DNA from 3 places in the Marinobacter sp. OP 3.4 genome. Region 1 is predicted to be linked to each of the others. Evidence: predicted binding sites of a transcription regulator. Region 1 holds the regulator's gene; each other region holds the start of a gene.
The links. Region 1 encodes FliA, which starts transcription of late flagellar genes. Its sites were predicted from a motif close to CTAAAGTTTNNNNNNNNNNNGCCGNTAA; they were not measured.
Positions count from the first base shown of each region.

Region 1 (2,266 bases):
CCTCGGGCACCCAGAGAATGACCCAGCTGTCGCCCATGGAGCATGCCGGCCTGATCAATGCATTCAGCGAACTGAGTGATCAGGTGGATGTGCTGATCATCGACACCGCTGCCGGTATCTCCGAAAGTGTGGTCAGTTTCCTGCGCGCGTCCCAGGAACTGCTGCTGGTGGTGTGTGACGAGCCAACCTCCATCACCGATGCCTATGCCCTGATGAAACTGATGAACCGGGACTATGGCGTTAATCGTTTCCGCATCCTGGCCAATCAGGTCCGTAACGAGCAGGAAGGCAAACACCTGTTCGGCAAACTGACCCGGGTTACCGAGCGCTTCCTGGATGTTGCACTACAATACGTAGGCATGGTTCCTTACGATGAGGCGGTGCGCAAGGCGGTCCAGAGGCAGCGGGCGGTGCTTGATGCCTACCCCAGGGCGAAGGCCTCGCTGGCCATCAAGGCCCTGGCCGAGCAGGTGGACAGCTGGCCGCTACCATCGTCCCCCCGGGGGCATCTGGAGTTCTTCGTGGAGCGACTGGTAAGCACCAACGCCTGATCCAATCCTGATGTATGGGTTAACCGGATACATGACATTGGCCAGAAGTCTCGGAATCTACCATCAGACCGGCCGGCGGAATGCCCACCACCTGGTGGAGCAGCATGCGCCGCTGGTCAAGAAAATCGCCCTGCACCTCATGGCCCGGCTGCCGGATTCGGTGCAACTGGAAGACCTGATGCAGGCGGGAATGGTGGGGTTGCTGGAAGCCGCCGCGAAGTACCAGTCGGACCGGGGCGCTTCCTTTGAAACCTACGCCGGTATCCGTATTCGTGGTGCCATCGTTGATGAGATTCGCAAGGGGGACTGGGTGCCGCGCTCGGTTCACCGCAATGCCCGCCGCGTGTCCGCCGCCATCAAGGCGGTGGAGGGTCGTGAGGGTCGGGAAGCCCAGGATCACGAAGTGGCGGAGGAACTCGGCATGACCCTGCCGGAGTACCACGCCTGCCTCAGTGACACCAACTCCGGTCGACTTTTTTCCCTGGATGAACTCAATGAATCCGGGGAGCTGCCGATACAGGAACAGGAGGCTTCGGACAATCCCTTGGATGACGTGTCGGGCGCCGCCTTCCGTCATAGCCTGGCGGGGGCCATCGAGGCGCTGCCGGAGCGGGAGAAGCTGGTGCTCAGCCTCTACTACCAGGAAGAGCTGAACCTGAAGGAAATCGGCGCCGTGCTCGGGGTGAGCGAGAGCCGGGTCAGCCAGATCCACAGCCAGGCCGCCCTGAGATTACGGGGACGACTGTCCGAATGGCAGGCGTCCGATGCCGGCACACTCTGATTCCCGGAGCGGTGAAGAGTGCGCCGGAGCGACAGGAATCCAGCACGCCCTGCCGGGCGATAACACATTGAAACGGTAAGCGACGCCAGGGCTGCTAGAATAACGCCAACCGCCCAGTAACCGGCGGAAGCGGAACAGCCTGATCAAACGTTGCCCGGGCCCAAACTGCCAGGCCCAGGTCACTATTCCGGCGACGACCAACTGGAGGTCCCATTGGACAAGAACATGAAGATTCTCATTGTGGACGACTTCTCCACAATGCGACGGATTATCAAGAACCTGCTGCGTGATCTCGGGTTTACCAATACCGATGAGGCGGACGACGGCAACACCGCGCTGCCCATGCTTCGTTCCGGCAAGTATGACTTTCTGGTCACCGACTGGAACATGCCGGGCATGTCTGGTTTTGACCTGCTCAAGGAGGTCCGTGCCGACGAACAGATCAAGGACCTGCCAATCCTGATGGTCACTGCGGAAGCCAAGCGCGACCAGATCGTGGCGGCGGCCCAGGCCGGGGTTAACGGCTACGTGGTCAAGCCATTCACGGCCGCCGTACTCAAGGAGAAGATCGAGAAGATCTTCGAGCGTATTGAGTGAAGCGTCGGGTGCGCTTTGAAACCAGAACCGACAGTCCGGATGTGCTCCCATGAGCGAAGATAAACACAGTGGCCCAGACCTTGACCCGGAAATCACCAGCCAACTCAAGGAGCAGGCCAACGAGTTGGTGAAACAGGTCAACGCCGGTGACTACGCCAGGGCCATGACCCTGATCAATGAGCTGAGTGAAGTAAGGGACCAGAGCCTTTACCGGGAAGTTGGTCGCCTGACCCGCAGCCTTCACGAGGCCATCCGCAATTTCCAGATCCAGCCCCAGAACGCCGAACAGCAGGAAGCCCTGTCGAAGATGGGCGACGCGTCGGACCGGCTCCAGTAT
Region 1 covers NZ_JAVVLT010000014.1:65,484-67,749, reverse strand. Annotated here, with positions in the region: gene RO069_RS02190 (MinD/ParA family protein) at 1-551, shown strand, start outside; gene RO069_RS02185 (RNA polymerase sigma factor FliA) at 583-1,332, shown strand; gene cheY (chemotaxis response regulator CheY) at 1,546-1,929, shown strand; gene RO069_RS02175 (protein phosphatase CheZ) at 1,979-2,266, shown strand, end outside.

Region 2 (2,266 bases), on a different contig from region 1:
GTCTCTCCACGGATATGAGCCACGCCACGCACCACCGAGCGGCTGTTGGGAATGGAGGTCAGTCTGGGACACGGCAGCACTTCCTTGACCTTGAACACGTTAATGCCATAAAGCTGACGCCCACGGAGGCGGAACAGCAACAACTCAAGGCGATTCTCCCCCACCAGCTGGGTACGTTGGTTAACACTGTCAAGGACGCCTGCCATTCGAAACTCCCGGAAACTGTGCTGGCAGCTCACCGCCCCGGAGAGTCCTCAAGGGCAGACCGGGCACAGTAGTTGCTTATTTATTGGTATATGGCCAGGAAAGTGGACGGAGCGACAAGGATCCGACGGTCCAGCATTCCTTAATGCCTCAGTCGTCGCATTGTAGCGTCGCCCGGGGCTGAGTTGTGTAACGGCTGGTATCCGGGAAAGTTTAGAGCCTCTGCCAGAGCCCAGCGCCACCGCCGACCACGTTTCCTGGCACCTTTCGAGACAGCATAGGACAAAGCCGGCCAAATGCGCAGTTTAATCGCCATCATCCTTATCGCCATCAGCGGCAATACCGCCCTGGCGGCTGACTCGACGGGTCCGGATGAGATCCTGGCCGCCGGTCGGGCCTTCATGGAGGACTTTGTCCGCCAGCAGCAGGACGAAGGACTTGAGGCAAGCTTTACCCTCGGCAGCCTGGATCCGCGACTCAAGCTGGCCCCCTGCACGAACGACCGGATCGACGTTGAGTTCAGCAGCGATCCGATGGAGACCACCCAGCCTTCCCTGCTGGTGTCCTGTCAGGGTGAGCGACCATGGCGGATGTACCTGTCGGTATCCCTTGAGATCCACGGCGATGCCTTCGTGGCCGCCAGGCCCCTGAACCGGGGTGACCGGATTACCCGCGCCATGGTGACCACCCAGCGGGTGCAGGTGAACTCGGTGCGGCAGGGAACCATAACCCGGCTGGACAACCTGGTCGGACTGGAAATGAAGCGTTCCGTCAGGGCCGGTACCCCCTTCACGCCGCACCTGGTGATCACGCCGGATGCCGTGGCAAGGGGCGACCATGTTATGATCACGGCCCGTAACCAGGGATTCGCCGTGAGCACCCGGGGGAAGGCACTGGCCAATGCCCGGATCGGCGAACAGGTGCTGGTGGAAAACCTGTCCTCGTCCCGGACATTGCGGGCCCGGGTAGTGGCACCGGGTCGGGTTGAAGTGGCCATGTAGTATTCGGCGGGGACAGTATGCGGCAAGAATCTGCCGGGACAGGCATCCGGTTGCCGCTGGCAGCCACCCGGGAAGAGACCAACGGTGAACCGGTTCACGTCGCCACAAAAGATGAACAAAGTTTTACTCAAGAAAGGGCTAAACCCGTCGATAAACGGGCAAGACCCAAATTTCGACCGCCATGGAGCGGCAAGCAGCTAGAGAAGGTATCGTCATGGCAGTTAACTTTAACGGCATTGGCAACAATCAGGTTAACTCCCCCAAAACCACCACGGACAAGGCCACTGACACCAAAACCGGCAACCAGCCGGCGCCCGCCGAACAGTCGGGCAAGCAGGCCCAGTCCGCCCGTGGCGAGAACGTCAACCTGAGCAAACAGGCCAAGGAGCTCAGGCAGATGGGAGAGAAACTGGACAGTTACCCGGAAGTGGACGACAGCCGCGTGGAAGCGATTCGCGCTGCACTGGCGGACGGTTCCTACAAGGTGGATGCGGAGAAAGTGGCCCAGAAAATGCTTGAGATGGATAAAAGCATTTTCGGGTGAGGTAAACCATGGCCACTGCCACCGTAGACAAACTCCAGGTACTCCTTGACCAGGACCTGGCCCAGCTCCGGCAACTCGCAACACTGCTGGAGGAAGAGAAGGCCCTGTTGGCCAATGCGGATGTCCGCGCCATCGAGCCACTAACGGAACAGAAAAACACGCTCCTGACCAGTATCCGGGAACGGGCCCGCCAAAAGGTACACCTGCTGGTCGAAATGGGATTCCGGCCGGATCAGGGGCACCCCTCCCGCTTTATCCGCAGCGCCGGACTCAGCGACCTCCACCGGAGCTGGGAGCAGGCCCAGACCGCCCTCGCCGACTGCCATGCCCTGAACCAGCAGAACAGCAAGGTGGTCAGCCACCTCCAGGCACGGCTTGCCAAGCTGACGGATATCTTCCGTGGCAGTTCCGGACAACAGAAACTTTACGGCGCCACTGGCCAGCAAACCTCCGTTGGCCAGAGAAACATTCTCGCCAGCGCCTGACCTCCGGACCGGCAATCAGGCCTTACAAGAAT
Region 2 covers NZ_JAVVLT010000019.1:8,995-11,260, forward strand. Annotated here, with positions in the region: gene RO069_RS03300 (chemotaxis protein CheV) at 1-206, opposite strand, end outside; gene flgA (flagellar basal body P-ring formation chaperone FlgA) at 501-1,205, shown strand; gene flgM (flagellar biosynthesis anti-sigma factor FlgM) at 1,420-1,749, shown strand; gene RO069_RS03315 (flagella synthesis protein FlgN) at 1,758-2,234, shown strand.
Region 2: flgM (flagellar biosynthesis anti-sigma factor FlgM) is a predicted target of FliA. The motif match lies at 1,332-1,359, and genes of this name have one in related genera.

Region 3 (2,266 bases), on a different contig from region 1:
CGAATGATATTGACGCTTTATGCAAGAAGCACCGCGTCACCTACCTTGCCGTGTTTGGTTCAGCCACTACGGGGCGTTTTCGTGCGGACAGTGATCTGGATTTTCTTGTTACGTTTGAAGGCCACCTGAGCGCCCGCGAGAAGGCGGCTGCCTTCTTCGGCCTGAAGCAGGATATTGAAGCGTTGTTTGATCGGCCTGTTGACCTGGTCACGAAGGCCTCTTTGACCAATCCTTATTTCCGCGATTCTGTCCTGGCTGGCCAGAGGCTTCTTTATGCAGACTGAGGCTCTGAAATACCTCTATGACATCCGGGAGGCGGCTCTGAAGATTCAGTGCTTCACCGCGAACAAGGATGAGCAGGACTATCTGAATGATGAGCTTCTGCAATCAGCGACGGAGCGTCAGTTCGAGATTATCGGCGAAGCGTTGAACAAGCTTTGCAAGGCGTTCCCGGAAGTGGGGGAATCGATTCCGGACTATCAGAAAATGATTGGGTTCAGAAACATGCTTATCCATGGATATGCCGTTGTAGACCCGGTGATCGTGTGAGGTGTGGTGGAGGAAAACCTCCAGGGTTTACTGGACCGCCTTGATGATTTGATGCCGGAATAGTTCAGCCGTTGAACCGTTTAACGATCTTTTCCTGACCCATCCGGTCGCGTCTTCCATCCATCCAACCAAGTGGGGCCTCATTCCAGGGTGCCAGCCCCCATCTTTGAACGTCTGGATCATGCAGCGGCCATTGTTCAATCTGAGGAACTGGCGATTTCACTATCGGTTCTGGTTGATCAGGGCCGGGTGTATTTTCCCAATGTTATGCGTGATCGCTATGGGGACGAGAAACAGGAGTCGAGGCAGGGCTATCGGAATGCACTGCTGGACCCGTTGGTGGCTGCAATAGGCGTTGCCGAAGGTCAGGAACCTGGGTTCGACTTGCCAGACCCGAACGGCAAATACGGCACCAACCGAAACTCGAAAGCCCTGCGGCTGTACCTGAACGCTTTCCTGTCTCTGATGGAACGGGTCCTGCTGGTTCAGGCTTCACACCAGAGTCTTATTGCGCGATTAAAGGAAGTGGGTGATGAGAACAGCGCGCAGAGGCTCCAGCGCCTTCTCTGTCCTGAGGATGGCCAGGTGCCGCCGGGTCACCGCTACTGGCTGGGGCAGGAGGGTGGCCCACAGATTCCCAGTGAAGGCGCTATCTTCAATGAATAGTGATTATTCAGCAGGACAATGGGGTGTGTAACATTCCTTTACAAAACCCCTGAAATTTTTTCTAAAGGAACTCACCAGGGCGCCGTTAAGCATTGCAACAGGGCGGCGCTCCCAACCCAACGAGAACGGGCGCCAGACCTTTTCCATGAAATAACGACATAGGTCGAAGGAGAAGCATAATGGCTCTCGGTATTAACACTAACGTTGCATCACTGTCTGCTCAGAATCAGCTGGGTAACTCTCAGAAAATGAATGATCAGGCGCTGGAACGTTTGTCTTCTGGTCTTCGTATTAATTCTGCGAAAGACGATGCGGCCGGTCTGGCTATATCGACTCGTTTCCAGTCTCAGATCAATGGATTGGGTGTTGCGCAGCGTAACGCTAATGACGGTATTTCTTTGGCGCAAACGGCGGAAGGCGCTCTGGATGAGATCACCAACAACCTGCAGCGTATTCGCGATCTGTCTGTTCAGTCGGCAAACGCCACTAACAGTGCGTCTGACCGAGCAGCTCTCCAAGCCGAAGTCGAGGCGCGAATCGAAGAAATTGACCGCGTCGCTTCGCAAACTGACTTCAACGGTACGAAGCTGCTTGATGGTGATTTCGTAGCAAAAGAATTTCAGGTTGGTGCCAATGTTGGGCAAACCATTGGCATTGATGAAATTGCCAGTGCTCGTACTACCGACCTAGGTACCTATCAAGGTTTCAATTCAACCGTTGCCATTACTGCCAACCAGACTGCGTCTACTAAAACCGTAGATGTTGACGGTGCTACCGTTCAGTTGGGCGATGTAGCAGATGACGCGAAAGCTCTGGCGTCCGCACTAAACTCTTCCGGCATCGATGGGCTGCAAGCAACTGCCAAAGAAAACACGGTGGCTGGGCAGACAGCCAACGTAACCGGTGCTGCGGATGATGCGGACACCCTGACGCTCAATGGTACAACCATTAATTTGACCAACACTGCAGACGCGCAGGGCAATATCAACGCTGCCATCGAAGCCATTAACGCTGAATCCTCGGTAACGGGTGTGCGTGCCGAACAGAATGG
Region 3 covers NZ_JAVVLT010000027.1:46,290-48,555, forward strand. Annotated here, with positions in the region: gene RO069_RS04540 (nucleotidyltransferase family protein) at 1-284, shown strand, start outside; gene RO069_RS04545 (HepT-like ribonuclease domain-containing protein) at 274-549, shown strand; gene RO069_RS04550 (hypothetical protein) at 700-1,215, shown strand; gene RO069_RS04555 (flagellin) at 1,395-2,266, shown strand, end outside.
Region 3: RO069_RS04555 (flagellin) is a predicted target of FliA. The motif match lies at 1,277-1,304, and genes of this name have one in related genera.